DNA from 3 places in the Acidaminococcus timonensis genome. Region 2 is predicted to be linked to each of the others. Evidence: predicted binding sites of a transcription regulator. Region 2 holds the regulator's gene; each other region holds the start of a gene.
What was found. Region 2 encodes HrcA, which represses chaperone genes, less so after heat shock. Its sites were predicted from a motif close to TGTTAGCACTCNNNTNANNNGAGTGCTAACA; they were not measured.

Region 1 (10,517 bases), 730 kb from region 2:
TCGTCCTGTTCTGTGCCAGCGGCACGGGCATCTACGGCAGCATGGTGTCCGGTATGGCGGGGGATCACAGCATCCTCATCGCCAAATCCATCATGGACCTGCCCACCGCCACCCTGTTTGCTTGTGAACTGGGAATCATCGTCGGCTTCATCGCCCTGCCCCAGCTGGTGATCTTTCTGGCCCTGTTCTTCCTGGCCCACGCCATCCTGCCTTTCTGCACCCCGGACATGATCGGGGATTTCAAGGCCTGCGGTGGGGTACTGCTGGTGGCCACCGGATTCCGGATGCTGCAGCTGAAAGATTTCCCCATTGCCGACATGATCCCGGCCATGGCCATCGTCATGCCCCTTTCAGCACTGTGGACGGGAGTGGTGGTGCCGCTGCTGTAACGGACGCCCCTGATGGGTCATCCCAGGCAGCCCCCGTAAGAAAAAAATCCTTTTCCAACCACTACGCACCATCCACCCGCCACTGAAAAGAGGAGGCTGTGATTTTTCACAGCCCCCTCTTTTTTTACATCCGCAGCAGCAGTTCCCTGCCGATGACTTTTCCGTCTTCCATATATACCCTGGGCACCCGCTTGCTGATGTTGCAGGTGATTTCATAGGGAATGGTCCCGGCCTGTTCAGCCAGGTCATCCAGGGACTGCCGGTTCCCGAACAGCTCCAGCTCGCTGCCCACATCCACCCCGGGTTTATCCGTCAGGTCGATCATGCACATATCCATGCAGATCCGGCCCCTCTGGGGTGCCAGGCCCTGCTCCGTCACGAAGCTGCAGCGGTTGGACAGACACCGCATGAACCCGTCAGCGTACCCGATGGGCGCCACCCCCATGCGGGTGGTCTTATCACAGGTGTAGATGCCGCCATAACTGATCTTCGTGCCTTTGGGATAGATCTTGATGGTGCTGATGGTGGTCTTCACCGCCATCACCGGTTTCAGTCCCAGCTTCCGGGCAAATTCCCCATACCCGTACAGCAGCAGGCCCGGGCGCACCATGTCCAGATGGGTTTCCGGGAACAGGGTGGTGGCCCCGGTGTTGGCACAGTGACGCAGCTTGAACTTTTTGCCCGTGCGTTTTTCCACTTCGTCGCACACGTGCCGGAACAGCTGGAACTGGTGCTTCGTATAGGACAGGGCTTCTTCACCGGGCTCATCGGCCACGGCAAAGTGGGTGAAGATTCCCTCCGGTTCCAGGCCGGGCAGGCTGCAGGCATGGATGATGCCTTCCACCCCATGCTCGAAATAATCCCCTTCGCAGATGTAGCCCAGCCGGCTCATCCCCGTATCCACCTTGACGTGGATCTTCAGGGTGCCCCCGTATTTCACCGCTTCTTCGCTGTATTCCAGGGCCTTGGCTTCACAGGTCACGGCCTGGGTGATGTTGAAGCAGATCAGCCGGTCCACCTGTTCCCGGGGCGTATGGCCCAGGATCAGGATGGGCATGGTGATGCCGTTGAACCGCAGTTCCATGGCTTCATCGATGCTGCTGACGGCCAGATAGTTGGCACCCAGCTTCTGCAGCTTCGTCCCTACCTGCACGGCTCCATGGCCGTAGGCATCGGCCTTCACCACCCCCAGGAATTTCACCTTGGGTCCGATGTGCTCCCGGATCTTATGATAGTTGTAGGCCAGGGCATCCAGATCGATTTCAGCCCAGGTGCGACGCAATGTGCTTTTCATCATGCAACTCTCCTTTTATGGTAATGACTTGTGCGTGCCTGCCGGAGGGTATTTTGCCTAAAGCAAAATCCGGACAGCGCCCTTACGGATGAGGATCGGCTCAGTGGTTCTGGAAAGCCCGTTCCAGGGCTCTCCACTGGGTACGGGGATTCACCCCCAGCACCACATGGACCGTGGCGCCGTCCGGCGCTTCCGTCAAAGCCCCGGTCCGGGTATCCACCGCCAGTTTCTTGTCTTCTCCGGTAAATTTGCCCGCATCCAGCAAATACAGTACCGGGAAAATGTCGTGGAGCACGGCGGCATTTTCCATGCCCCGCTGGGCGTGGGCCGCCTGGTTCCCCCGCAGCAGTTCCAGGAACTCCGGATAGGTCCCATAGCCGGCCAGTTTCTGGATTTCCGGTTCATCCACGATCTGGCTGCTGGTCAAATCCAGAGGGAACAGGGTAATGTCCAGGCCGCTTTTCAGCACCTGCTCCACCGCTCTGGGATCCCGGGAAAAATTGGCTTCCTCCTCCGGGTCCCCCGGATCTTCCCACAGGTTGCCTCCCACGATCCAGACCCTGTCGATCCGGCTTTTGATGTCCGGATCCTGGAGCAGATCCGCCAGGGTGGATAAGGGCCCGGTGGCAAGGTAGGTGATGTGGTGTCGCTGTTTCAGCTGTTTTTTCGTCAGTGCCAGGTCGCCGCTGCTTTCCATCTGGTTTCTGGACAGGCCCAGCTTCTTCCGCCAGGCTTCCGAGATACCATACAGCCCGTCTTCTCCGTTGAAGCCGTCCTTCCCGTTCTTCCACTTCTTTCCCTTATAGGGACGATCCGCACCGGGCAGCACGGTCACTTTCATATCCAGGGCCCGGGTGACCAGCGCTGCATTGGCATAGGTCTGCTTTTCCGGTGCATTGCCGAAGGTAGACAGCACCAGGTCGGGCACCTTCCCGTTCTGTTTCAGCAGGAACAGGGCAAAGGCATCATCACTGCCCGGATCCCCGTCATAGACCAGCGCCGGCGTGGAAAGCTCCCCGGTTCCCGGTCGGTCCGTCTCCGCAGCCGCCACCCCTGTCCCCAGGGTACAGACCAGCAGGGTCCCCACCACCAGGCTCCCGATCTTCTTACCAAAATTCCACAAGGATAACGCCTCCCAGCATTTGCTCCAGCAATTGAATCAATTTAAAGTATAGTACGCAGAAACCGTCCTTGCAAGTTCCTTCTTTCTGCCACAGGAGCCCGGAATATGATATAATCGTAGGGAAAGTTTTCTACCCCCGAGGTAAAGGAGTTGTCATACCATGGAACCCAATCCTGAACAAAAACAGCCGGAACAGCAGCCGGAAACAGAAAAAGCCGAAGAACCGGAAGTAATCGTCCCAGAAAAAGAAGAGCTGGAAGAGGAAGCCGCAGCGGAAGAGGCAGAAGAAACCGCAGAAGCCAAAACAGCCGAGCAGACGGACGCTGCCGCAGCCTCCGCCGAAAGCCAGACGGAACAGGCCGCCAAAGACGCCGAAGTGGTGGATCAGCCGGCAGAAGTACCGGAAAAGCCCCTGCTGCAGGCCAAACAGTCCCTGATGTATTTCTTCTGGCCCCTGATCCTGACCATCCTGTACGTGCCTGCGGGCGTCATCTGGATCGCCGTCCGGTACCTGAAGTACAAATCCCAGGGCATGGTGCTCACCAACAAACGGCTGGTGATTTTGAAGGGTCTGTTCAAGAAGAAGCAGTTCATGTTCTCCCTGGACCTGGCCGCCAAAGCCATCGTCACCCAGGGCTTCCTGGGCAGAAAAGCCGGTTATGGTACTGTCAGCATCATCTACCAGAAAAAGGAATATTCCTTCGACTACGTCCGGGATCCCCAGGCCTTCGTGGAAGCATGCAAGAAGGCGTATGAGGATACGCAGGACTCAGTCACTAGTCACTAGTTAACAGTCACTAGCTAAAGGAAAGAACCCGCCCCAATTTTGGGACGGGTTCTTTTTGAATGTAAAAAACAGGATCAGCGTTTTACGGGCATTTTTTCATAGATCTTGCTCAGGCGCTCCAGTGCTTCTTCCAGAGTCTTTTTGTTCTTGGCGAAGTGGAGACGCATGTATTTGTTGATGGGTTCGTGGAAGAAGGCGGAACCGGGCACGGCCCCCACCGTCAGGTAATCGTGGATCTTCCAGGTTCTATTACCCGATCAGCTTCTTAACGGCTGCCAGGACACCGTCGAAGTTGATGGCATGGGTCACTTCCGGAACGTATTCCACGTAGGTCACCTTGTCGTTCTTGTCGATGACCACCACGCCCCGGGCTTCCAGCCGCAGGCCTTCCATCAGGAAGCCGTAGTTCGTGCCGAAGGAGGCATCCCGGTGATCGGACAGGGTCACCACGTTCTTCACACCGGCAGCGCCGCACCAGCGGGCCTGGGCAAAGGGCAGGTCCATGGAAATGGTCAGGACCACCACATCGTCGGACAGTCCGGTCACATCCTTGTTGAACCAGCGAGTCTGGGCATCGCATACACCCGTATCCAGGCTGGGTACCACAGAGATCACTTTGATCTTGCCTTCATAATCCTTCAGGGTCTTTTCTGCCAGGCTGTTATCCACAACCTTGAAATCGGGAGCCTGCTGCCCCACTTTGATTTCCGGTCCAGCCAGGGTCACAGGGTTCCCCGCAAAAGTCACAGTCCGTTTTTCCATGTTCCATTCCTCCTATATGATAAGCATAATTTTCAAATCCATATCCGTTCATCGGATGGATACAGTATATCATTTTAATAATAATTCGTAAAGAGTTTTTGCATTGAATTTACAAAGAGTTGCGTAAAGCGGGTCCATCAGGGCAATCGACCCTTACGGACCGGGTGCTTATGTGGGGATAAAGTAAGAGACCACCGCTTGCGCGATGGTCTCTTTTTTCTATTGGAATTTGACAGGATGGATTACATCATGCCGGGCATGCCGCCGCCCATGGCAGGGGCACCTGCAGCCGGTTTTTCAGCCGGTTTGTCGGCTACAACAGCTTCCGTGGTCAGGATCATGGAAGCGATGGAAGCGGCATTCTGCAGGGCAGAACGAGTCACTTTGCAGGGATCCACGATACCAGCTTTGATCATGTCCACATACTGTTCCGTAGCAGCGTTGAAGCCGGTGCCTTTGGCAGCCTTCTTCACGCCTTCTACGATTACAGCACCTTCCAAGCCAGCATTGCTGGCGATTTGACGAACAGGAGCTTCAATGGCGCGGCGAACGATATCGATACCGGTCTTTTCGTCGCCTTCGGCTTCAGCTTCCAGTTTGTCCAGAACCGGCTGTACCTGCAGCAGAGCGGTACCGCCGCCGGCCACGATGCCTTCAGCCACAGCAGCACGAGTAGCGTTCAGGGCATCTTCGATACGCAGTTTCTTGTCTTTCAGTTCGGTTTCGGTGGCAGCACCAACTTTGATCACAGCCACGCCGCCGGACAGTTTGGCCAGACGTTCCTGCAGTTTTTCTTTGTCGAATTGAGACGTGGTGGCAGGGATCTGAGCACGGATGGAAGCAATCCGATCGGCCACAGCCTGTTTGTCGCCGCCGCCATCCACGATGGTGGTCATATCCTTGGTAACCCGTACCTGGCCGGCAGTACCCAAATCAGCCAGGGTTGCGCTGTCCAGTTTCCGGCCCACTTCTTCACTGATGACAGTAGCACCGGTCAGGGTTGCGATATCCTGCAGCATGGCCTTCCGACGATCACCGAAGCCAGGAGCCTTCACAGCCACAGCCTTGAAAGTGCCACGCAGACGGTTCACAACCAGGGTTGCCAGGGCTTCGCCTTCCACATCTTCAGCGATGATCAGCAGTTCACGGCCTTGTTGTACCACTTTTTCCAGAACCGGCATAATGTCGTTGATCAGGGTGATCTTCCGGTCGGTAATGAATACGTACGGATTGCTCATAACGGCTTCCATCTTGTCAGGATCCGTTACCATGTACGGGGAAATGTAGCCACGGTCGAACTGCATGCCTTTTACGGTTTCCAGAGAAGTTTCCATGGTCTTGGATTCTTCTACGGTGATCACGCCGTCATTACCCACTTTTTCCATGGCATCGGCAATCAGGCCGCCGATTTCTTCATCACCGGCAGAAATGGAAGCAACCTGTGCTTTTTCTTCCTTGGTGCTGACAGTCTTGGCCGTCTTCTTCAGTTCATCCACCAGAGCATCGGAAGCTTTCTTGATGCCCTTCTTCAGGACCATGGGGTTGGCACCGGCCACCACGTTCTTCATGCCTTCATGCACAATGGCCTGGGCCAGCACCGTAGCGGTGGTGGTACCATCGCCGGCGATGTCGTTGGTCTTGGTGGCAACTTCACGGACCAGGGCAGCGCCCATGTTTTCAAACGGATCTTCCAGTTCAATGTCCTTGGCAATGGTCACGCCATCATTGGTGATGGTGGGAGAACCGAATTTCTTTTCCAGGACAACGTTACGGCCTTTGGGCCCCAGGGTTACTTTTACGGCATCAGCCAGTTTATTGACGCCGCGTTCCAGGCCGCGACGAGCATCTTCATCAAATTTAATCAGTTTAGCCATTTCAATCGACTCCTTAATTCCAGATAATGTAAGGTGTGGTATCTTCTACCAGGTATGGGATTTCTTACTCTTCCACAACAGCCAGGATATCGCTGTCTCTCAGGATGATGTAGTCTTTCCCGTCCAGGGTCACATCACTACCGGAGTATTTGGCGAATACAACCGTATCCCCAGCCTTGACTTCGGAAGGAACCCGGGTCCCGTTTTCCAGCAGACGGCCCGTACCGACGGCAACGACTTTACCAGTCTGGGGTTTGTCTTTATGGGCCGTATCCGGCAGATAAATCCCGCTGCTGGTCTTTTCTTCCTGCACAATCGGTTCAACTACAACATGGTCATCCAAAGGTTTTAACATCTTACAGATCCCCTTTCAATTTCTATGAGCAATTTGATATTTTCTGGTGTTATTAGCACTCAATCTAATGGAGTGCTAACTACAGTATCTATAATAGCATGTTTCAAAAAAAAATCAAGCCCTTTGACTATTTTTTATCAAAAGGCTTGAAAATTTTCTGTTTCAGCTTCTGCACCACTTTATCGTAGTTCTCGGGCTGATGAGGAAACAGGCAATCGCTGCAGTCCTTCACCTCGCCGGCCAGGATTTGATAGGTGCCGCCGCATTCTGTTCCCAATAAATACAGAGGACAGTAGCAGAACAGGCAGTTGAAATGATCCGGGTCCGCATTCTTGTGGCAGGGGTAGAATTCACACTCCCGGTGGGAGAAGCATTTGTAGTTTGTGCTCATTTCTGGAAGGCTTCCCAGGCACTGGCCAATTGGCCGAACTCTTCCATGGAAAGGCTCTCCCCTCTCCGCTTGGGGTCGATGCCCGCCTGGGCCATCAGCTCCTTCACCTGGTCCGCGGAAAGGCCCAGGGTCTTCAGGCAGTTGCTCAGCATCTTCCGGCGCTGGGAGAACGCCGCCCGCACCACCTGGAAAAAGGCTTTGGGACTGGCGCTCACCGGCGGCTGCTCCCGTTTTTCACACACCACCACCATGGAGTCCACCCTGGGGGCGGGCATGAAATCATGGGCGGGTACCGGGATGGCCAGCCTGGGCCGGGAGTAATACTGAAGAGCCAGGGACAGAGGCCCATAGTCCTTGCCCCCCGGAGAGGCGATCATCCGCTCCGCCACTTCCTTCTGGACCATGACCACCAGACGCTGCAGGGGCAGATCCTGCTCCAGCAGGGCGAAGATGATGGGGGTAGTGATATAGTAGGGAAGGTTGGCGGCCACCGTAAAGGGCCGATGCTCCGTCACCTCTGCCAGGTCGATCTTCAGGACGTCCCCGGGCACGATCTCCACATTTGGGTACCCTTCCAGGGTCCTGGCCAGCACAGGCAGCAGGCTGCGGTCGATTTCCACGCTCTTCACCCGGGCGCCGGTTTCGGCCAGTGCCTGGGTCAGCGTACCAATGCCCGGCCCGATTTCCAGCACCAGGTCACCAGGACCCACCTGGGCATATTCAGCAATGCCCCGTACCACTTTTTCATTGATGAGGAAGTTCTGCCCGAACTTCTTCTTGGCCCGCAGGCCAAAAGTCTCCAGGATATACCGGGTCACTTCCCGACTGGCGATCACCGGATGCAGCATGGTGTCCATAGTTCTCCCTACTCCTCTTCCCTGTTCACTTGTTCCAGGGCAGCCTGGAATTCTTCCCGGGTCACCCCATAATTGTTCAGCCGGTGGACCAGCTGTTTCACATTGCCATAACCGATGCCCAGAATGGCACCCAGACGGTCTCTTCTTACAGCAGCCTCCGGCGAACCGGACAGACCGGAAACAAATAAGTCCCGAGAGGAAAATTCCTTTCGGGGCTCCATTTCCTGGAAACGCACTTTGGACAGGGCTTTGCGGATGGCCTGGGGCTGAGCCTGTTCAATCCCCACGTCGTGGTGGGCCAGTGCCTCAGCCTTGGGCACAAAAGCCTGTCCGGCCTTGGGGAACCGCTCCGTCAAAAATTTGCGGATCCGTTCCCCGGCGCCGTCAGGATCGGTCATGATGATGATCCCGCGTTTCTTGTAGGCTGCTTCAATCAGAGCCAGCGTATAGGGAGCCAGGGTAAAGCCACCGGTTTCGATGGTATCCGCATCCACGGCCTTTTTCACCGCCACGGTGTCCATCTTTCCTTCAACGACCAGCACTTCTTTCAGCACGATTTTCTCCTGGTATCACAAAAAGTAAACAGTTACATCCCGTCGACCCCAGTCCATGGCATCACCGTAGTCTTCCATGTACAGATCGATGGTATTTCCATTGATGGCACCGCCGCAATCCGCTGCTACCGCAAAGCCGTAACCGGGGATGTACATCCGGGTCCCATAGGGGATCACATCCGGATCCACGGCCACAACGCCGTGATAGGGTACCACACCCGTAGAAGTAAGCCCTGTGCCGCTGCCTTCCGCCATGGTGTAAGCCGAAGCTTCAAACGTCTCGGCGGAACGGTAACGGACGAAACCACGGGAGGTTTCGACCATATTCAGGTTATTTCCCGTACCTACTTCCACGATTTCAGAGACAGGTTCCGTTACGACCTCCGAATGGAGTTCCTGTCTGACCGTCTCATCGCCCACCTTTACTTCCCGGTAGGTCACCTTTTCCACACCGTTCTGGCCGGCAGAAATCACATTCTGTCTGCCCCGGGGCAGATCATCGTTGTTGCGCATTTCCACCTGGTAAGGGATCTCACGGGTTTCCGTGGTCAGCTTGTCTTTGGGAGAGAGGATCCGGATGGTCATATCGGGGGTCACTTCCGTGTCCAGCCCGGGGTAGACCTGGTATCCTTTGTAATCCACTCCCACAGCATTCAATACGTCTCGCACAGTTTTGCGTCCGATGGTATATTCGGTGGTCCTTCCGCCTTTCCATACTTTCACAGGCATAGCCCGTACCACTTCGATGGTGGCACCGTCGCTGAACTTCTCGCTGCCGACTACATCGTAGCCATCAGCTTTCTGCAGGACAACACCGGCTTCTTCCAGAGCACCCTGAACCGTCAGGGCCCTGGTCTTCAGGTTGATGGTCTGCCCGTCCACTTTAATGCTTACGTCTTTCGGCTGGGCCGCAAAGCCCACGAAGTTGACGCTGGCAGCCAGCATCAGACAGACTACAATCCACTTATAGGGACGCTTAAAAGGTTGTGATTTTCGCAAAGTTTCGCCTCCTTAAAGTGCTTGCATCATACCATAAGAAGGCGATTCCTGTCAAAAATGAATTAGTACCAGCTGTTAATTATGTACATTTGCATTGCATTAATTCGTGACAATTTTGTGTACTATACATACGTTTTATGCGTGTTTGAGCCGGAAAAACAGGGTTTCCGCATTTTTTGTTGAACTTTTCATGATATTTTCCGGTGTGGTCCCGCGCAGCATCGCCGCCCGTTCCGCTACGATGGCTGTATAAAGAGGGTTATTCCGCCTGCCCCGGTAAGGCACCGGCGCCATATAGGGGGAATCGGTCTCGAACAGGATCCGGTCCTCCGGTACTCTGGCCAGGATGGACCGCACCCCCCGGTCATTCTTGAAAGTGCTGGTGCCGCCAAAGCCCAGATACCAGCCCATGGCCAGGACTTCCTCCGCCATGGCCCAGTCGCCGGAAAAGCAGTGGAGCACGCCTCTCACGCCCTGCCCCGCTTCCCGGATCACCTTCAGCACATCCTCATGGGAATCCCGGTCATGGATGATCACCGGAAGGCCCACTTTCCGGGCCAGTTCCAGCTGCCGGGCCAGGTATTCCTGCTGCAGGGGATGGGGAGAATGTTCATCATTATAATAGTCCAGTCCGATTTCCCCGATGGCCACCACTCTGGGGTCGGCACACAGGGCTTCGATGTCCTTCAGCTGGTCGAAGCTGCTGTGGCCCAGTTCTTCGGGATGGATGCCCACCGCCGCCCACACGAAAGGGTACTGGTGGGCCAGGGCTACCGCCTTTTTCGAGCTGAGAAGATCACAGCCGGGATCGATGATCCCGGCCATGGTCTCTCCGATTTTCCGGAGCAGCTCTTCCCTGTCTGCGTCGAACTCTTCCACGTCCAGATGGGCGTGGGTATCGAACAAAGGAAGCTTTTCCATTTTTATTTCACCCGGCTGCCGGAGGCAATCCCCGGCACTTCCGCCAGCTTCAGGTTGCCCTTTCCATCGGAAGCGGCCAGCAGCATGCCCCGGGATTCCACACCCCGGAGTTTGGCCGGCTTCAGGTTGGCGATGACGATCACATTTTTGCCCACCAGTTCCTCTTCCTGATAATAGGGAGCAATGCCGGACACGATGGTGCGGTTCTCGT
Region 2 (10,517 bases):
TCTTCACTGTCAGGGTTCTCTTCTGCTTCACCCGGCCGGTCCCGTGGCAATCCTTGCAGGGATTGGTCACGATTTTCCCGGTGCCATGGCATTTGGGGCAGGTCCGTACATTGACCACCTGGCCAAAGAGAGAATTCTGGGTAACCCGGATTTCCCCTGTCCCATGGCAGTCCGGACAGGTTTCCGGCGTGCTGCCGGGAGCCGCTCCGGACCCGTGACAGGTCTCACATTCTTCCTCCCGGTTCAGGCGGACTTTCTTTTCCGTGCCGAAGGCTGCTTCTTCAAAGGTGATCTGCATATCCATCCGCAGATCGGCGCCCTGACGAGGTCCATTGTCGGCCCGACGACCGGCTCCGCCACGGCCGGCACCTCCAAAGAACATATTGAAGATGTCGTCCATGCCTTCACCGCCGCCGAAACCGCCAAAGCCCTGGAACCCGCCACCGAAGGGATTGCCTGCTCCACCGGCACCGGCGCCCCCGTTCTGGAAGGCGGCATGACCATACTGGTCGTAGGCCACCTTCTTCTGGGGATCGCTGAGGACACTGTAGGCCTCGTTGACCTCTTTGAACTTATCAGCTGCTGTCGGATCGTTTTTGTTCAAGTCAGGATGATACTTGCGTGCCAGTTTGTGGTAAGCTTTTTTCAGCTCCTCCGCCGAAGCGTCCCTGGACACGCCCAGCACTTCATAATAATCTCTCTTCTCTGCCATCAGTATCTCCCTCTAGGAAAAGCTTATTTCTTATCATCGTCCACGACTTCGGCATCCACCACATCGTCGTCGGATTTCTTCTGTTCAGCGCCTGCACCTGCGCCCGCATTGGCATTGGCACCGGCAGCACCAGCAGCACCCTGAGCGGCGCCCTGGTTCTGTTTATACAGTTCCGCACTCAGTTCATACAGCGGTTTCTGCAGGGCTTCGGTATCGGCTTTGATCTTGTCGGTATCGTCGCTCTTCATGGTTTCCTTCAAAGCAGCGATGGCATCCTGGACCTTCTTGATCTGATCATCATGGCCCTTGCCGTTCATGTCTTTGATGGTCTTTTCAGCCTGGTAAATCAGGGTATCGGCCTGGTTCCTGGCTTCCACGGCTTCCTTCCGTTTCTTGTCGGCAGCTTCGTTGGCCTGGGCTTCCTTCACCATCTTATCCACTTCTTCCTTGCTCAGGCTGCCGGAAGAAGTAATGGTGATCTTCTGTTCCTTGCCGGTACCCAGATCCTTGGCGCTTACGTTCACGATACCGTTGGCATCGATATCGAAGGCCACTTCAATTTGAGGCACTCCCCGGGGAGCAGCCGGAATGCCGCTCAGTTCAAAACGACCCAGGGTCTTGTTGTCGGCAGCCATTTCCCGTTCGCCCTGCAGCACATGGATGTCTACAGAAGGCTGGTTATCGGTAGCCGTAGAGAAGATCTGTTTCTTGGAGGTCGGGATGGTGGTGTTCCGATCGATGATCTTGGTCATCACGCCGCCCATGGTTTCAATCCCCAGGGACAGAGGCGTAACATCCAGCAGCAGGACGTCTTTCACATCACCAGCCAGAACGCCGGCCTGGATGGCAGCACCCATGGCTACACATTCATCCGGGTTCACGCCGTGTGCCGGTTCCTGACCCATGGTCCGTTTGATGGCTTCCTGCACAGCCGGGATACGGGAAGAACCGCCAACCAGCAGGACTTTGTTGATGTCTTTCGGGGTCATGTGGGCATCGCTCAGGGCCTTGTTCACGCAGACGATGGTCCGGTCGACCAGATCACTGGTCATTTCATCGAATTTGGCCCGGGTCAGATCCAGGTCCATATGCACAGGGCCGTTAGGGCCTGCGGAAATGAACGGCAGGTTGATGTTGGTGGTCAGCATGTTGGACAGTTCGATCTTGGCTTTTTCAGCAGCCTCACGGATCCGCTGCATAGCCATCTTGTCGCCGGTCAGGTCGATGCCGTTCTGTTTCTTGAATTCGTCGCACATCCAGTCCATGATCCGCTTATCGAAGTCATCGCCGCCCAGATGGGTATCCCCATTGGTGGATTTCACTTCGAACACGCCGTCGCCCAGTTCCAGGATGGACACATCGAAGGTGCCGCCGCCCAGGTCATAGACCAGGATGGTATGGTCGTCGGATTTATCGATCCCATAGGCCAGTGCAGCAGCGGTCGGTTCGTTGATGATCCGCTTTACATCCAGCCCTGCGATCCGGCCTGCATCCTTGGTGGCCTGACGCTGGCTGTCGTTGAAGTAAGCCGGTACCGTAATGACGGCTTCGGTGACTTTTTCACCCAGATACCGTTCCGCATCACCCTTCATCTTTTCCAGGATCATGGCGGAAATCTGTTCCGGCGTATAGCTCTTGCCGTCGATGGTCACCGTATATTTCGTGCCCATATGGCGTTTGATGGAGCTGATGGTCCGTTCAGGGTTGGACACAGCCTGCCGTTTGGCCAGCTGGCCTACCAGTCTTTCCCCGTTTTTCGTAAAGCCAACCACGGAAGGAGTCAGACGGCCGCCTTCCTGGGTGGTGATAACTGTAGGTTCGCCACCTTCCATAACAGCTACTACGGAGTTGGTGGTCCCCAAGTCAATACCAATAATCTTAGACATAATGAATTCCTCCTGTCAAATCTGGAATCTTCTATGGTTAAAAAGTTGTTTGCAATCAATCGTTCCGGACGACCCGCACTTTGGAGTGCCGGATCACATCGTCACCGATCTTATAGCCTTTTTCAAGGACCAGATCGATGCTTTCATCGGGCAGGTCCGGATTGCTGCCCTGCATGACGGCTTCGTGGATATTGGGATCGAAAGGTTTTCCCTGGGCAGGGATTTCTTCGATGTGCAGGGTCTGCAGCGCCTTTTCGAACTGCTTGTGGATTTTTTCCATTCCCACCTGCAGGGCGTTGTCATCCTGGCTGGTTTTCAGACTGGCTTCCGCCCGTTCGAAGTTATCCAGCACCTTCAGGAATTCCCGGGCCACCTGACCGGTTACATACCGGCCCAGCCGTTCCCGTTCTTCATTGTTCCGTTTCCGGAAGTTGTCGAAATCTGCCTGCAGGCGAAGGAGCCGGTTCTGCAGATCGGCGATCTGCTTCTCCTGAGCTGCGATTTTTACATCCTTCGGATCCGGAGCCGCCTGTTCTTCCTTTTTGTCAGCCTTTTCGGCCTGGTCAGCGGCTGCTGCCTGGTTTTCGGCTTTGGCTTCCGCGGTTCCGGCTTCTGCCTTGGCCGCTTCTGCCTTGACGGTTTCCGCTTCCTTCTGCGTATCCTTTTCCATTGTTCCTCCCCTACTTTTCATCCATTTTATTCATGACCACCCGCAGGTAATTGTGGAGATAATCCATTACGGAAATCACTTTCCGATATTCCATCCGGGTGGGGCCCAGGACGGCCAGCGTCCCAACCACCTGGCCATTCAGCCGGTAGGTGGCCTGGATCATGCTGCAATCCTGGATACCGGAAAATTTGTTTTCGCTGCCGATGGTCACCTTCAGACCGGAGTCTTTATCGGCCATCAGCATATCCTTCAGCATCTGCTCTTCCTCCAGCACGCTCAGCAGCTCCTTGATCCGTTCCGGATCTTTGAATTCAGGCTGGCTGAGCAACTGTTTGGTTCCGCCCAGATACATCTTGTTCTCCTGCTGGTCATTCTGCATCTGTCTGACCACCTGGATCAGAGAAGCATACAGGGTTTTATCGCCGGCAAGAGCATTCCGGACTTCTTTCAGGACCTGGTCTGTGATATCGTCCAGTTTCATCCCGTGGAGCTGATTGGTCACCCGCTGGGCCAGGGTATCCATCTCCAGGCGGTTCATACCGGCCGGAATCCGGATCACACTGTTGTCCATCCGCCCGTCATCAGCCACGATGCACAGGATGGCCTGGTGCTCGTTCAGGGGCAGGAACCGCAGGTAGGAAAACACCCCTGCGCTGTCCTTGTTGGCCAGCACCACGGATACGTTCTTGCTCATCCGCGACAGAATCTTGGCAGTGGACTGGAAGATATCATCGATACTGTGGACCCGTTCCCGGAACCAGCTGTTGATCAGTGCCACATCATTGGGCGCCAGTGCGGCAGGTTTCACCAGGCTGTCCACATAGTACCGGTAGGCCGCTGCTGACGGGACACGCCCCGCCGAGGTGTGCGGCTGCTCCAGATACCCCAGCAGTTCCAGGTCGGACATTTCGTTCCGGATGGTTGCGGGGCTGATCCCCAGGTTGTATTTCCTGGCAATGCTGCGAGATCCTACAGGCTCAGCCGTTTCGATATAGTCTTCAATGATCAGTTGAAGGATTTTTTTCTTGCGGTCACTCAGCACTGTAATCATCTCTTTCCTGGATTGTTAGCACTCTTTTCATTGGAGTGCTAACATCTAATGGTAAAGATACACCTCTTTAGTCAAATTGTCAATACTTTTCCTGAAAATATTTTCCCGTTTACAAAAATTCTTCAAATGCCAGGTTCCCGTACTGCATCCCCAGAGGTGTCAGGACGATCCGGTCCCCGTTCTGCTGGATCCAGCGCCGTTTCAGACAGTGCTCCCAGCCTTCTTTATATATATGAAAGAAATCCTCTCCTGTCCGTTCCCGGAATTCCTGCAGAGACAGCCCCCTGACCGTGCGCAGGCTCATGAAGACCAGTTCCTCCCGGCGGATGGAAGGGGACAGCTCCTCCACCTCCGGTGCTTTTCCCTGCAGATAGTCCACCAGACTGCGGGGATTCGTTTCCCGCCGTTTCCCGTTGAAGCGGCACGCTGCCGCCCCAAAGGCCATATAGGGGTCATAGTGCCAGTAAATCTGGTTATGCCGGGATTCCTGTCCCGGCCGGGCAAAGTTGGAGATTTCGTACCGGCGATAGCCGGCTTCGGGCAGTTGATCCATCAGCAGGTCGTACATGGCCCCGACCGCTTCCTCCGGCGGCAGCACAGCCTTTCCCTGCTGCAACTGGGCGTACACCCGGGTTCCCTTCTCCACCGTCAGGCCGTATACGGACACATGGTCCACACCGGTCTCCAGCAGCTGGTGGAGAGAATCTCGGACACTGTCCACAGTCTGGCCGGGGTACCCATAGATCAGGTCGCCGCTCAGCCGGGCAAAGCCGGCCTGCCGGGCCAGGGCGATGGCTTCTTTGGCCTCTTCCGCCATATGGATCCGTCCCATGGCCGCCAGTTCTGCCGGCTGGAAGCTCTGGATCCCCAGGCTCAGCCGGTCAAAGCCCAGTTGGCGATAAGTCCGGAGCCGGTCCCCATCAAGGGTTCCCGGATTGGCTTCCAGCGTGGCTTCCCGGGGCCGGTTCCAGAAGCCCCGGTCCTTCAGGGCCTGGACGATCCGGAACAGCAGCTCCACGGGCAGTACGCTGGGAGTCCCCCCGCCGAAATACATGGTGGCGTCCGATCGGATGGGCAGGTCCGGTTCCCAGCTTCTGATTTCCTGCACCAGACGGCGGGTATAGTCAGCCATTACATGGTCGTTATAAATTTGATAGGAAGCAAAATCGCAGTAGGCACACTTGTGCACGCAGAACGGGATGTGGATGTAAATCCCCTGATAAGAAGACCAGGGATGGCTCATGGAAGGTACTCCTTTCGAAATGGAATTTAGGAAGGAATTGAAAAAATAACCCTGTTGGGAGATCTATGACAAAAACGGACATGAGGAACTGCTCATGTCCGTTTTTTGATGGGGATCTGGGCCAATAACACCGCCACGAACACCAGCACGCATCCGGTCAGTTCCTTCCCCGTCATGGTCTCGCCCAGCAGCAACCAGCCGGATAGGGCCGCAAACACCGATTCCAGGCTCATGATCAGGGTGGCCGTGGTAGGTTCCGTATACTTCTGGCCCACAATCTGCAGCGTATAGGCCACCCCGCTGGAGAGCATCCCCGTGTACAGCAGCGCCCAGCGGGCCTCCCACAGGGCCTCCCACACCGGTTTCTCGAACAGGACGGTGAGCACCGCCGAAATCACAAAGGTCACGGCAAACTGGACCCAGGCCAGCTTCACACTGCTGGCTCCCAGCAGCAGGAAATGGTCGATGGTCAGGATCTGGCCGGCAAAGAAGATGGCACAGAGGAAGATCAGGAAATCTCCAAAGGAGATGCTGAAGCCCCCCTTCACGCACAGCAGGTAGAACCCCACCAGGGCCATGGGCACGCACAGGAGCATGATTTTCCGCACCGGACGCCCCAGGAAACGACCCAGGATGGGCACCAGGATGATGTACAAAGCCGTGATGAAACCGGCCTTCCCGGCGGTGGTCATGACCATGCCCACCTGCTGCAGGATGCTGGCGATGCCCATCCAGATTCCGCACAGGACGCCTGCCTTTAGGGTCACCGGGTCCGGTTTCAGCCGCTCACAGGGTGTCAGCCGGTTCTTCTCTTCCCGGGGGCACCCGAACACCCACACCACCGGGATCAGCACCAGGATGGCGATCAGATTCCGTACAGCGCTGAAGGTGAAGGGGCCGATATAGTCCATGCCCACACTCTGGGCCACAAAGGCACTTCCCCAGATCAGAGCGGTGAGCAGCAGCAACAGATTTCCTTTGGCTTTTTCCATGGCAATTCCTTTCTCACAAGCAAGTGAAATCATTCTACCACAGAAAAAGGGTGCTGCACAATGTGCAACACCCTTTTTGCCGACTGGAATTATTTGATGAACCGGACATGAGGGATGATTTCCTCATACACTTCTTCGGCTCTCTTCTTGTAGATTTTCTTGTTTTCTTCGAACAGGTTGCCGCCTTTGGTGTCCACAGCCACGATCAGGGGCCCCAGTTCTTCCACTTCACTGGTCCACAGGGTTTCCGGCATCCCCAGGTCTTTCCACTGGGCGTCGATGATCTTCTTGAAATGCACGGCGGAAACCACGGCACAACCGGCGGGGAATACGCAGAAGATGGTCTTGTATTTCTGGCAGGCTTCCATGGTGTCAGGGCCCATGCCGCCTTTCCCAACGATCAGTTTCACGCCGGTCTGGGGAATGAAATCCTTTTCGAATTTTTCCATCCGCATGGACGTGGTCGGTCCGATGGAAACCATTTCATAGGCGTTTTCCTTCCCTTCGATGGGACGGACGATGGGGCCTGCGTGGAAAATGGCGCCCCCTTCCAGATTCACCGGCAGTTCCCGGTGTTCCTCGATCAGCCGGCGGTGAGCCACATCCCGGCAGGTGGTGATCTTGCCGGTCAGGTACACGATATCGCCGATTTTCAGGTTTTCGATATCTTCGGATTTAATGGGCGTATGCAGCACTACTTTGTTAGCCATTATAATTCAACCCCCTTATGAGAAGTGATGGTGTAGTTCAGGTCTTTGTCGAAAATGATGTGGCCGCGGCGATGGTTCCAGCAGCCGATGTTCACAGCCACCCCGATGGCGGACGGATGACGGGCGGTGTTCTCGATGTGGACACCCAGGACGGAAGCAGAACCGGTCATGCCTTGGGGCCCCAGGCCCATTTTGTTGATGCCTTTTTCCAGCAGTTCTTCCATTTCAGCAGCCCGCTTGTTGGGGTTATGGGTTCCCAGAGGCCGCATCAGGGCTTTCTTGGACAGCAGAGCAGCCGTTTCCACGGAAGTGGCCACGCCAACCCCTACCAGGAACGGAGGGCAGGCATTGGGTCCGTAGGTGTACATGCGCTGCAGCACGAACTTGGTGACTCCTTCATAGCCTTCGCCCGGCATCAGCACCATGGCATGACCCGGCAGGGTGCAGCCGCCGCCGGCCATATAGGTATCGATGACACATTCATCGGAATCGGGGACGATTTCCCAGAATACGGTGGGAGTGCCCTTCCCTACGTTCTTGCCGGTGTTGTATTCATCGAAGGTTTCCACGCTGTTGTGACGCAGCGGGGTAGCAAAGGTGGCCCGAACGGTGGCTTCCTTCAGCAGGCCTTCCAGTTCACCGATCAGCGGGAAGTTGGTGCCGCATTTCACAAAATATTGCAGCACACCGGTATCCTGACAGGACGGACGGTTCAGTTCCTTGGCCAGTTTCTGGTTCCTGGCGTAGGTTTCATACAGCAGTTTGGCAATGGGAACCGTTTCCTTTTCAGCCAGTTCCTTCAGTTTGGCGGCCACATCATCGGGCAGGACCTTGGCCGTATAGCCAACGAACCTGGCCATAATGTCGGTCATTTTTTCCACTTGGGCTTCTTTAGACATTGTAATTCCTCCTTAACAGTGCATGTGCAGGGTAGTTGTAATTCTATTATACATTGAAACTTTCCGCTCCATCAGGGATAGAAGGGGAAAAGGATCGGCAAAAGGATCAGGGATGTGATGTAACCGATGATCACCATGGGCAGGCCCGCCTTCACGTAATCGTTGAAGTTGTAGCCGCCGGGAGCGAAGACCATCATGTTGGCCGGCATCCCGATGGGGGTGGCAAAAGCCAGGGAAGCACCGATGACCGTTGCCACGATCACCGCTTTGGGATCGGCGCCCATGGCCTGGGAAATATTGATGGAAATGGGGATCAGCAGGGCTGCGGTGCCAAAGTTGCTCATGAAGTTGGTCATCACACAGCTCAGCAGCAGGATCACTGCCAGCAGGACCATGGGAGAAGCATTCTGTCCCAGGGTGCCGATCACCGTATCGGCAATGGCTTTGCCGGCGCCGGTTTTGGCCAGTGCCTTGGCCAGGGCCAGGGTACCGCCATACACGAACAGGGTCTGCAGATCAATGGAAGCGTAGGCCTGTTTTTCCGAAATCACGTTGGTTGCCACCAGGATCAATGCCCCAATGCAGCCGGACAGGTAAAATTTGATGCCGATCTGTTTTTCAAAGATCATGGCCAGGATGGTCAGCACCATGACAACCAGGGACATTTTCTGTTTCCAGACAGGAACCTGGGAGAAATCGGGCGCCTTGTCGTAGATGCTTTCTCCGGTCTGGCCCTGCTTGGTGGGCAGGAACCGGTGGCCGACGGTGGCGAAAAAGGCGGTGCCGATCAGCAGGATGGGCAGGCCCACATAGCCGTACTCAAAAAAGCTGATGTCCTGCCCAATCTGTTCCAGGGCACTCTTGCCCAGCAGGTTGCCGGGAGCACCGATGATGGACAGGTTCCCGCCCATGGCGGCGGCGAAGATCAGGGGCAGCAGCAGCCGGGACCGGGAGAAACCGGATCGGGAAGCGATACCGATGACCACCGGGATCAGGATGGCGGCCGTACCTGTGTTGGACAGGAAACCGCTCATGATGCCGGTGACCAGCATCACAGCAACGATCAGCTGCCGTTCCGTTTTGGCGAACCGGGTGACGATGCCCCCCACCTTGTTGGCCATGCCCGTTTCAAAGAAGGCACCGCCGATGATGAACATGGCGACGAACAGGATCAGGTTGGTGTCCACGAATCCGGCGAATGCATCCTTGGGACTCAGCACACCGGTCATGACCAGCACCATCAGGGCAATCATGGAAGTGACGGCCAGGGGAAGTTTTTCCGTAACAAACAGGATGATGACAAAAAGCAGTAAGCAAAGAGTAATGGTAATGGGTGACATTGTCTTTTCTCCTCCTTGGATTTCTACACATCCTGCGCGCTTGGATTTGTTTTTGATATTTGATAATGTATCCATTTCTTGGTTATACTATAACCCCATTGGCACCATGAGTCAATGGGGTTATGAAGTTATCTCATTTTTGGCTACAATATCATAAATACAAAAACAAGTGAGGGTGTGAACAACTCACACCCTCACTTGTTTCGTGCCCAGCGGGCTTATGTTTCAGGTCCCTCCTGCCTCAGGTCCCGGGCTTCTCTTTTCCAATCTGCTCCCGGTAGTTGGTCAGCAGGTTCTCCATGCTGCGGTGCATGTGTTCATGCATGAGCTGACGGGCCTTTTGCGGATCGTGGGCCCGCAGGGCCTCCATCAGCTGCTGATGCTCGAAATAGGAGATCTTGGCATAGTCGGTTTCCGTCATGAGAAAGCCCAGGGAAAGTCCGTTCCACAGGCTGCCCAGGATCTGGGCCAGCTTGGGGTTGTCCGCCGCATCCCACAGGGCCATGTGGAAGCTTTCGTTATAATGCTTGTAGTCAGTGTACCGATGATCCAGCAGGCACTGGCGCATGGCCTGGAACACCTTCTCCACCTCGGTCAGGTCGCTGCCGGGCCGGGCGGCCAGGGCCGCTGCCTCTCCCTCCAGCAGGGTTCGCACCGCAAAATGGTCCCGGATGGCCTTTTCATCCATGCCCTGGACCACAGCCCCCTTGTTGGGCCGCAGCTTCACCAGTCCCTGGCTGGCCAGCAGCTGGAGAGCCTCCCGCACCGGCGTGGTGGAAACACCCATGTGCCGGGCCGTTTCCTCCAGGGTCAGGATGCTGCCCTCGGGGATTTCCCGGCGCAGGATGGCTTTCCGCAAATAAGAAGCCACCTGCTCCCGGGCGGGAAGCATATGGATCTTGCCCACATTGTCCGGTTCCATCAGGCTGTTCCGCTTGTAATTCACAGGAGTGGGGTCCGGCCGGTCGATCCCGGCGGGTGGGTCGGGTTGTTTTCCCGCCAGGTGCTGGAGCG
Region 3 (10,517 bases), on a different contig from region 2:
TCCACCAGCGCCTGGGCGATTTCCTGGATCCGGGTGGAAGCCAGCAGGCACAGAAACGCCGTGGTCATGACGAACATCCGCAGCCCGCCGGTAAGCGCCACGTACAGTGCCGAACCGAACAGCAGCTGCAGCACCACCATCATCCCGGTAAAGACCGTCAGCGTCCCGATGGCTGCCATGGTCATCCGGTCCCGCTTGATGTACAGCAAAATCACCAGTTCCAGGGCCAGGATCGTGGCCACTGCCGCTACCGGCAGCAGGAACACCCAGGCTGTCACCGCCAGCACCAGGATCAGTTTCGTAAAAGCGGTCAGCTTCATGCCTTGCCACCTTCTTTCTCTTCCTTCCGTCCTTCTTTCGGAGCTTCCTTCAGCTCCAGCCGGTCACACAGGACTTCCGGGCTGTCCGCATCCACCCCGAACAGCGCTCCCAGCCGGGCCAGTACCGGCTGCTTCAGGCCCCATTCCTCAATGGGCCGCCTGCCGTCGAACAGTTCCTTTGTTTTCCCGTCATACACCAGTTGCCCATCGTGGAGCACCAGGGCATGGGTGGTGTACTTCCGGGCGATTTCCATATCGTGGGTGATCAGGATCAGGGTGATGTGTTTCTCCCTCTGCAGCCTGGACAGGTAGTTCATCATATGGAGCTTTTCCTGTTCATCCTGGCCGTTGGTGATTTCGTCCAGGATCAGGGTCCGGGGTTGCAGGGCCAGGGCCACGGCTACCCCCAGCCGCCGTTTCTGGCCGAAGGAAAGCCCCCGGGGATACTGGTCCAGGCAGGGTGTCAGCCCCATGGCTTCCACGGCTTCCCGCACCTGTTTATCCAGATCCGCTTTAGGCATCTTCCGGGTTTGCAGACCATAAGCCACTTCATCATATACCGTATCTCCCAGCAGCTGCAGGTCCGGGTTCTGGAACACATAGCCCACCTTATCCGCCAGGTCCGCCGGTTCGCAGTCCACGATATCCACGCCGTCCACCAGCACCTGTCCGCTGCGGGGGTGGTTCAGCGCCATGAACAGCCGGCTCAGGGTGGTCTTGCCGCTGCCGTTGTGCCCCAGGAGGGCTACGGCTTCTCCATCTTCCACCTTGCACTGGATATCCTGCAGCACGGGTACCCCTCTGCGATAGGCGAAGTTCACTTCTTTTGCTTCAATCATGCCTTGCCTCCCTGGAATTTCCGGGTCAGTTCCTCTTCCGCTTCGTCCTCACTGCGCCAGTTGCCCAGCCGGCAGTGGAATCTCTCTTCCAGACCCAGCTTCACCTGCCACAGTTCCGGCAGGTTCTCCCGCAGGTCTTCCTGCTGGAAAGCCTTCCGGGCCGCCTGTTCGAAAGGTCCCTGTACCCGGGCCTCGCCGCCGCTGATCAGCACCAGATCCGTCATGTAGGGCAGCAGGTAGTTCAGGTCGTGCTCCACCACCACCACGGTCATGTTGTGCTGCTGGTAGATCTTGTACAGCAGGGCATACAGGGACCGGGCTCCGTCCGGATCGAGAGCCGACACCGGCTCGTCCAGGATCAGCACTTCCGGCCGGCAGGCCAGCACCGATGCCAGCAGCAGCCGCTGCCGCTGGCCCCCGGACAGTTCGTCCAGCTGGTAGCTTTCCCGGCCGGGCAGGCCCACATCGGCCAGGGCCTGGCTCACCCGCTGGTCCACCTCATCCGGCGAGAATCCATGGTTCAGAAGGCCAAAGGCGATTTCCTCTCCGGCGGTCAGGGACACCATCTGGCTTTCGTAGTCATCCATCATGATGCCCACCCGCATGGCGATTTCCGAGATTTTCTTTCCCTTAAGGTCTTCTCCCAGCACTTCCACTTTGCCGTAGTACCGTCCCCCGTAATAATGGGGCACGATACCCGTCATGGCCTTGCACAGGGTGGTCTTGCCGGCACCGCTGGGACCGGCGATGGCTGTAAAGCTGCCCTTCTGGATGTCCAGGTTGATGTTTTTCAGCACCAGGTCACTGTTCAGATAGGCAAAATAAAAATCCGAGATCCGAATGGCACTGTCACTCATGGTGTTTCCCCTCCGTTGCATAGAAGATCTTCCGTACAGGGCTGAACAGCACCTGGGTCACCACCCCATTCAGAGCCCCCACGGTGAACACCACCGGCAGCATGGCATGGGTCCACACGGTCAGGGGCAGCCCCAGCACCAGTTTCAGGATGTAGGTGAATACGGCACCGCTGACACTGGTGGCCACAAAACCCACGATGAACGGTTTCACCTTCAGGTTCTCCAGATGGGTCAGAGCGAAGGCCTTCACCAGGATACAGGCCGTCAGGGCCCCGCTCACTTCACTGGCGATGTTCCCCAGCGGGAAGGCGGATTTGGAAGAAGGGACCAGAGTCAGACCGGCCACGAATCCAATGCCCAGGGCCCGGGTCAGGCCCGGTTTCGTCAGGCAGATGGTGATGGAATACATGGCAATGGTCCAGTTGGGGGTGACCCCGCCCACATTGGGACTGATGGTATGGAGGATGACACCAATGGCCAGCAGCAGGGCCGTCATGGCTACCCAGCGATGGGTGTCCCTGGCTGCTTCCACCGTAATCAGATCCGGAATCGGTTTGTCCATGATTGCTATACTCCTTTGCTACAAATGTATGAGTATAGTTTATGTGTCAAATCTCTGACTGTCAAGCAGAAGGGGCCATAAAAAAGAGCTGTGACATTTCACAGCTCTGCAAAGATCCGCCGGCTCACTTCCAGCATTTTGTCTTTTTGTGTCTTCATTTCCACCAGAAGCAGTTCAATCTTATCCTGGGGAACATCAAAGATCCTCAGGGCCTGTGTCAGGCACAGCTTTTTCAGATTCTCCCGGGCAAACAGATATTTGAACTCATGGCTCAGGATGTATCCGCTCATGGACGCCCTTACCAGCAGGACCCGTTCATAACACTCCTGCAGGGTGAATTTCCGGGCAAAAGTCATCAGATGTGTTTTTGGAGTCTCGTCTGCCAACGTTGTTTTCCTCTTTCTGTCCATACTGCTACCGCCTCATTTTTCCTCATTCTCCAGTAGTGTATCATACCCCCATACCCTATTCAATCCAGCCTGATAGAATTCACGTTTCTATCATATATCTACTGTGTTCTTATTGAAAATTTGTGACGCAAACGGCACATCCGTCTTTTTTCATAAAAAGAAACCCCGCCGGTTTCCCGGCGGGGTTTCCTGCAGGCCATCAGCCTTCGATGGCGATGTATTTCTTGTTGTCCACTTTCCTGGCTTCCTTCTTGGGAACGCTCAATTCCAGGATGCCATTCTCGTACTTGGCCTTCACATCGGCCTCCGTAACGCCTTCACCCACATAGAAGCTCCGGGCGCACTGGCCAAAGGTACGTTCACGACGGATGTACTGGCCCTTCTTGTCCTTTTCATCCTTGTCCACACCCTTGCTGGCACTGATGGTCAAATACCCATCCTGCAGCTGTGCATGGATTTCATCCTTCTTGAAGCCCGGCAGATCGATATCCAGTTCATAATGGTCGCCCACATCCCGTACATCGGTCTTCATCATATTTCTGGCATGTTTCCCGTACAGAGGATTCCGCACAGAGAACACATCATCAAAATCATCCATCAGATCATCAAACACATTGTCATTGAAAACAGCAGGCAGTAACATAAGCCATTCCTCCATTCAATCTTGACCTTGAAGGTCAGCTTTTGAGACTACCGAAAGGCTTTCGGATTCCCGGGGTTCCGCAAGGGAACCCGTCGTCCAGCGTTCCAGGTTCCTTACGGGAACCCTTCTGTGGGTCTTTCCTTCGTCCGACTATTATACTAGCACAAGTTGTTAGCACTGTCAAGCGTTGAGTGCTAAAAAGTCAAAGATTTTTTGACTTTTTTCGAAAAAAGCGGGCGGGTCCATATGCCCGCCCCTCCATGGATACTCCCCTTACGATTCCTGCACGGTCCAATGACCGCAACACTGCAGAGACGCCCCCTTGGGTGCGCCCGCTCACGGTTTTGCAGGAGAGACGATCACAAACAGGTTGTGGTTCCCTCCTTCTTTCTTCGGGAACTGCCCGTACATATCGAAGGTGGAGAAGAACCGGGCCGCCGGATAGATGCCATATCCATCCTGGTCATGATCCGTGGTATCATAGGGATCTGCCACGATCAGCACATCATCCTGGGTATCGGCGGTACCCATGTCATCATAGCCGATGACCACCTGCCAGTGGCCGCCCCAGTCGATCCACCCCACCAGGATGGGTTTCCCTGCCTTCAGGGTGGCTTTGATGTCTTCCGGGCCAAAAGTCTTTCCTGCCTGGGCATAATCTTCTGTGGTCACCAGATCGAAGCCCCCCACCTTCTGGAACATATCCTTCATCTGTTCCAAAGTGGTACCCGGGTAGCCATTCGGGAAGCCGGGGACTGCCACATCCTGCAGAGGATGGCGCAGATCCGCCAGTTTCTGTTCCGTCCAGTCCTTCTGACGTCCGTACCAGTTCAGCACCATCAGGGCCGAAGCCGGACCACAGGACCATTCACTGGACTGCTGGATGGTTTTGAAGCAGGGCAGGATCGTCAAAGATCCCTTGGAATGCATATGGTAAAAATCCGGATGGACATAGTAGGGAGACTTTTTGTGGTCCAGTTTCCGCTCAATGGAAGCGGCTCCCTGGTCCTGGGTAATCTTCTCCACCCCGGTGATCTTCATGTCATCCGTAAAGTTGTCCTTCTGCGCTGCCAATGCCGGCAGAGCCATACTTCCGGCCAGAATCCCGGTCAAAACCCACATTGCCAATTTTTTGCCAAACAGCATCTCATTCACCTCGTCACATGTTGTTCTCTTCTTGTTCATTCTTTTCTATTATACGAAATCCATTAAAAATTGACTAACTCTTTTCTGTCAGATGTGCTATAATATTGTTGTAATAAATTTATTTACAGGAAGGATGATTCCCATGGCAACTCATGAAGAATTGGTTTCTGAAGTAAAAAATCTGGTGGCCGCTCCCAGCGTATACAGCGGTTTGAAAGATCTGGCTGAAAAATGGCTGGCAGCCGACGGTACCGCTGCCCAGGCCAACCTGACCGCGCTGCTGCGGGCTGCCCTGAAGGAAGACGTATGCACCATCGACCAGGTGCTGCCCTTCTTCGCTTCCGACGCTGCCAAAAAGGCTTTCGGGGAAGAACAGGCTGCCAGGATGCTGGCCCAGGGCCAGAAGGTGAAAGCCGATGGCGGCAAATACTGCTTCTGCCCGGCCTGCACGGCTGGTTCCAAGATCCTGGAAATGCTGGGTGAATAAGGAAATAAAAAATAAGAGCGCCGCTCCGCGGCGCTCTTATTTTTTATACCATCTTCTCCGGATGGAACACCTTGTCGAACTCGCTTTCTTCCATGAAGCCCAGCTTCAGCACGGCTTCCTTCAGGGAAATGTTGTCCTTGAAAGCCAGTTTTGCCACCTGGGCACACTTGTCGTAGCCGATGTACGGGCTCAGGGCCGTTACCAGCATCAGGGAATGATGCAGGTTGTAGGCCATCTTGTCCTTGTTGGCCCTGATTCCCACCACACAGTTCTTCCGGAAGGATTCCATCACATCCCCCAGCAGCCGCACGCTCTGCAGGAAATTGTAGATGGTCACCGGCAGGAACACGTTCAGCTGGAAATTCCCCTGGGAAGCGGCAAAGCCGATGACGGCATCGTTCCCCATGACCTGCACAGCCACCATGGTCACGGCTTCACACTGGGTAGGGTTCACTTTCCCGGGCATGATGGAGGAACCCGGTTCGTTGGCCGGAATGGTGATTTCGCCCAGGCCATCCCGGGGCCCGGAAGCCAGCCACCGCACATCGTTGGCCATCTTCATCAGGTTGGCTGCCAGTGCCTTCAGGGCACCGTGGGCGAAGACCATATCATCCAGGCTGGTGAGCGCATGGAATTTATTGGGAGCCGTCACAAAGGGGAAACCGGTGTTCTTGGCAATGAACCCGGCTACCTTCTTGTCGAACCCCTTGGGGGCATTCAACCCGGTGCCTACAGCCGTACCACCCAGGGCCAGTTCCAGCAGCCCTTTTTCCGCCGCCTTCAGTTCCTGGCGGTTCCGTTCCAGCATGGTCCGCCAGCCGGAAATTTCCTGGGAGAAGGCCACCGGCACCGCATCCTGCAAATGGGTCCGGCCCGTGGTCACGATCCCCTTATGGGCCTTTTCCAGCTTTTTGAAAGCGTCCACCAGATCATCCAGGTGGGGCAGCAGGTTCTTTTCGATTTCCCATACAGCAGCAATATGCATGGCCGTAGGGAAGGTATCGTTGGAGCTCTGGGACATGTTCACATGATCATTGGGGTGCAGCAGGGCCTCTCCGGCCAGTTCATTGCCCCGATGGGCGATGACCTCGTTCACGTTCATGTTGCTCTGGGTACCGCTGCCCGTCTGCCAGACTGCCAGCGGAAAGTTCCCGTCCAGCTTACCCTTCAGGATCTCATCGCAGACCTTCCCGATGATCTGGCACCGTTTCTTGTCCAGTTTGTCCAGAGCCTGGTTGGCCTGGGCAGCGCTCTTCTTCAGATAGGCAAAAGCCCGGATCACTTCCATGGGCATCTTTTCCGTACCGATCTTGAAGTTCTCGAAGCTCCGCTCCGATTGAGCCCCCCAGTATCTGTCCGCCGGGACCTTGATTTCTCCCATGGAATCCCGTTCCAGCCGCCATTCTTCTTTTTTCGCCATGCTGCTCCCCCTCACTTTGTATTGGATAAAAGCATTATTTCATAGCCCCTGAAGTTTGTCAAATCACAGCCCCCTGTACCACGCCGGGTTCCATGAAAAGGAGCTGTGGACAACTCATCCACAGCTCCTCTGTCAGGCCGGCATCAGCCGACTTCCATGGCCGGTGGCCGGGCGCGGAAAAAGCATTTTTCCATGCCGCCCTTTATGCCACCTGCAATGTTTTGGCTTTTCTTTTCTGGAACAGGATCACCCCGATGAGGATCACAGCCCCCACAATATCGGTCTGGATCCCAGGGATCATCAGCAGCAGGGCCCCGGCCAGGGAAACGAGCCGCATCACCACATTCACCGGTGCATACACATACCCTTCGCAGGCCACTGCCAGAAGGAATACTCCCAGGGCTGCTGTAGCCGCCGTGAACAACCCTTCTCCCAAGGTTGTATTGATCAGCATCAGCTGGGGCGAAAGCACGAAGATATAGGGAATGATGAACCCGGCCACTGCCAGTTTCACCGAAGTCCATCCGGTCTTCATGGGATCCCCGCCGGACACCCCGGCTGCCGCAAAGGCCGCCAGCGCCACAGGAGGCGTCAGGTTGGCGAACATGGCAAAGTAGAAGCTGAACATGTGGGCCGCCGCATTGGGAATCCCCAGCTTGAACAGGGCGGGCGCCGCAATGGAAGAGGTAATGATGTAGGAGGGAATGGAAGGCAGTCCCATACCCAGGATCATACAGGTGATCATGGTGAACACCAGGGTAAACATGATGCTGGTGTTCCCCAGGCTGATGATGGTGTTGGCCATGGTGAGCCCGAATCCGGTCTTGGAGGAAACCCCCACCACGATACCCACGCAGGCACAGGCAATGGCCACACTCACCGTCTGTTTGGCCCCTTCCGCCAGGGCATCCACAATGGCTTTGGGTTTCATCCGGGTGGCTTTCTTCAGAGCCGCCACCAGGATGGTCACCCCGATGGTGAGCACCGCCGCATACACCACGGTGGAACCGGACATGAACAGCATGTACAGCAGGAACACAATGGGGATGATCAGATGGCCCTGTGCCTTCAATACATCACGGGTCCGGGGCAGCTGTTCCCTGGGCACCCCCACCAGCCCGTCCTTGGAGGCCCGGAGCTGGACCTGGATCATGATTCCCATATAGTACAGGAGCGCCGGAATGGCTGCCCATACAATGATTTCCGAATACTTGACCCCCAGAATTTCCGCCATGATGAAGGCGGCTGCCCCCATAATGGGCGGAAGCAGCTGGCCCCCTACAGAAGCCGCTGCCGACACGGCTCCGGCGAATTCCGCCGAATACCCGGTCTTTTTCATCAGGGGGATGGTAAAGGATCCGGTGGTCACCACGTTGGCCACAGCCGACCCGTTGATGGAGCCCAGCAGCCCGGCTGCCACCACCGACACCTTGGCGGGACCGCCTTTGGTGTGCCCGGCCAGGGACAGGGAAATGTCATTGAAGAATTTCCCCATGCCGGATTTGGTCATGACGCAGCCAAAAAGGATGAACAGAAAAATATAGCTGGAAGATACGTTGACGGAAGTCCCGTAGATCCCTTCCGTATTGGCGAAGAAATGATTGGACAGGCTGAGCCAGTCATAGCCCCGGTGCATGAACATTCCCGGGAATTCCCGTCCGTACATCCCGTAGAGGATGAAGCAGAGGCTCAGGATGGGCAGGGCCTTGCCGCTGCACCGCCGGGTGGCTTCCAGCACCAGTGCCACCAGCAGGGTGGCCATCACCATATCCATGTCGCTGGCCCGTCCGGCCCGCTCTACGACTCCCAGGTAATCATGCCAGATATAAAAGGGAATCACAAAGGAAATGGCGGCCAGGAACCAGTCAAACAAACTGGGTGTGGTCCGACTGGATTTTTTCCGCATGGGATACATCAAAAAGCACATGGAACACATCATGGCCACATGGAGGGACCGGTGGACCAGGGTCACCGGAGGCCCGAAAATGGCCGTGTACAAATGGTACAGAGAAACCAGGATGGCAAAAATGTAAAAGAAGCTTTTGATTTTTCCGGTGAATTTCCGGGTGGCGCTTTCCTTGTCCACCTTTTCAATGATGGCACTGGTCTTGGCGGCCATTTCTTCCGTCATATCTCCAGTGATGATCCCGTCCTTATTGACGGGAGCCTGGGAGAAGGCGTCTGCACCCGAATCTGTCGAGCGTTTCTTCAAGTCGTCCATCAAAATACCCCCTCTTCTCTATGATCAGGGTCAGTCGGGTGTGTTCCGGAAGAAGCCGTCCGCTGGTGATCAGCTGGTCATTCAGCCGGATTTCCCGGGTTGCGTAATGGGAATTCAGCCAGTCGATCCGGGGGAACACCTGGCCGATTTCATCCATGTAGATGTTTCCTTTTTCATCGATCCAGGTCTTCTTCCCCTTATTTTCCGGGATCCCCGCCCCAAAAGACGGAAAGGAGATGGTATCCAGCACCAGGCTGTTGTCGTCAGCCACATGGAAGTATTCATGCCAGTGGATATGCTCCAGGGAATGGATCCAGCCGAAAAACAGCCGGTCCCCCCTGCCGGCGGGAAATTCCACATAGGTCTTTCCTGTCTGATAATCCCTGATCCGCAGGACCGTCCGGCTGGCCCAATGCCACCAGAACAGCAGTCCGACGGCAAAGGGCAGGGCCAGACAGGCCAGGATCTTTTTTTTACCCTTCATGGGACAGCGTTACAGCTTCCCTTTTTCTTTCCAGAATTTTTCCGCACCGGGATGCAGCTTCAGAGAGGTCCCTTTGATGCCTCTCAGGCCCGTATCCAGGGTGATTTCCCGTTTGGCCGTGGCATGGGAAGCGCCGATGGTCTCCAGCCCCTTCTGGGAATAGATCCCGGTAAGCAGGTCGTAGACCACATCATCCGGCAGTTTCTTGTCCACCAGCATCACGTTCATCACAGCTGCCGTAGGCGTATCCACCTCGGTATCATAGGATTCCTTGGGAATCTTGAACGGCATATAGAAAGGATATTTGGCCGTCAGGTTCTTGATGGCTTCTCCATCGATGGGGATGAACCGGATTTTCTTCATGGTTCCCAGTTCCTTGATGGTCGCGTTCCCCAGACCGGAGGTCACAAAAGCCACGTCGCACTGGCCATTCTTGATCTGGTCGATGGCTTCCCCGTAGGACAGGTAATCTACCTTGGCATCACTGTAGCTCATGCCGTTGGCTTCAAAGATCATCCGGGCATTCAGTTCCACCCCGGAGTTGGGCGCCCCCACCCCGACTCTTTTGCCTTTGATATCCTTGAAGGTCTTGATGCCGGAATCTTCCGTGGTGACAATCTGCACCACATTGGGCCACAATCCCATCATCACCCGCAGATCCGGTTCCTTTTTCTTGCCTTCAAAGGCACCAAATGCATCCTGACACTGAATTACGGAGTCGGACATGGCAATGGCCATTTCCCCCTTGCCCGTCAGGATCCCGTTGATGTTCTCAACCGTAGCCCCTGTAGCCGTAGCGGATGTCTTGTAGCCCATTTCCCCCACGACTTTCGAGAAAGCGCCTCCGATGGGGAAATAGATGCCGCTGGTAGGTCCGGTGAGCACCGTAATGAATTGTTTGCTCCGGTCCAGTTTCCCGTCACTGCTCTTCTGGCCTCCGGAGCTGCCGCAGCCTGCGGCTGTTACCGCCAGCATTCCTGCCACCAATACTGCAAACCACTTTTTCACAAAAATCCCTCCTTCAATTGATGAAATCATAGCTCTTCAAACCCGGAACGGGGCTGAATTCAGAAATAAAGGGGTTATCATAAAAAGGCAATTCGTAATACTCAGAAAAAATGTTCTATG

Region 1: the regulator HrcA is predicted to act here: its motif matches at 6,635-6,665, upstream of groES (co-chaperone GroES).
Region 3: the regulator HrcA is predicted to act here: its motif matches at 3,801-3,831, upstream of BQ5462_RS03795 (Hsp20/alpha crystallin family protein).

Annotation. Positions count from the first base shown of each region.
Region 1 is NZ_FNWH01000006.1:1,068,699-1,079,215, forward strand. Features, by position in the region: gene BQ5462_RS08840 (DUF554 domain-containing protein) at 1-389, shown strand, start outside; gene alr (alanine racemase) at 514-1,683, opposite strand; gene BQ5462_RS08850 (nucleoside hydrolase) at 1,784-2,806, opposite strand; gene BQ5462_RS08855 (PH domain-containing protein) at 2,967-3,593, shown strand; gene BQ5462_RS11530 (hypothetical protein) at 3,668-3,802, opposite strand; gene tpx (thiol peroxidase) at 3,843-4,355, opposite strand; gene groL (chaperonin GroEL) at 4,598-6,229, opposite strand; gene groES (co-chaperone GroES) at 6,294-6,584, opposite strand; gene BQ5462_RS08875 (cysteine-rich small domain-containing protein) at 6,712-6,975, opposite strand; gene rsmA (16S rRNA (adenine(1518)-N(6)/adenine(1519)-N(6))-dimethyltransferase RsmA) at 6,972-7,823, opposite strand; gene rnmV (ribonuclease M5) at 7,841-8,386, opposite strand; gene BQ5462_RS08890 (3D domain-containing protein) at 8,402-9,385, opposite strand; gene BQ5462_RS08895 (TatD family hydrolase) at 9,521-10,306, opposite strand; gene metG (methionine--tRNA ligase) at 10,309-10,517, opposite strand, start outside.
Region 2 is NZ_FNWH01000006.1:334,470-344,986, reverse strand. Features, by position in the region: gene dnaJ (molecular chaperone DnaJ) at 1-712, opposite strand, end outside; gene dnaK (molecular chaperone DnaK) at 736-2,598, opposite strand; gene grpE (nucleotide exchange factor GrpE) at 2,654-3,268, opposite strand; gene hrcA (heat-inducible transcriptional repressor HrcA) at 3,279-4,319, opposite strand; gene hemW (radical SAM family heme chaperone HemW) at 4,429-5,562, opposite strand; gene BQ5462_RS05490 (DMT family transporter) at 5,655-6,554, opposite strand; gene ttdB (L(+)-tartrate dehydratase subunit beta) at 6,644-7,264, opposite strand; gene ttdA (L(+)-tartrate dehydratase subunit alpha) at 7,264-8,163, opposite strand; gene BQ5462_RS05475 (SLC13 family permease) at 8,235-9,503, opposite strand; gene BQ5462_RS05470 (FCD domain-containing protein) at 9,745-10,425, opposite strand.
Region 3 is NZ_FNWH01000005.1:387,998-398,514, forward strand. Features, by position in the region: gene BQ5462_RS03770 (energy-coupling factor transporter transmembrane component T) at 1-320, opposite strand, end outside; gene BQ5462_RS03775 (energy-coupling factor ABC transporter ATP-binding protein) at 317-1,159, opposite strand; gene BQ5462_RS03780 (energy-coupling factor ABC transporter ATP-binding protein) at 1,156-2,016, opposite strand; gene BQ5462_RS03785 (tryptophan transporter) at 2,009-2,578, opposite strand; gene BQ5462_RS03790 (hypothetical protein) at 2,677-2,988, opposite strand; gene BQ5462_RS03795 (Hsp20/alpha crystallin family protein) at 3,188-3,631, opposite strand; gene BQ5462_RS03800 (C39 family peptidase) at 3,968-4,777, opposite strand; gene BQ5462_RS03805 (heat-shock protein Hsp90) at 4,920-5,264, shown strand; gene fumC (class II fumarate hydratase) at 5,308-6,684, opposite strand; gene BQ5462_RS03815 (TRAP transporter permease) at 6,887-8,815, opposite strand; gene BQ5462_RS03820 (DUF1850 domain-containing protein) at 8,838-9,389, opposite strand; gene BQ5462_RS03825 (TAXI family TRAP transporter solute-binding subunit) at 9,399-10,397, opposite strand.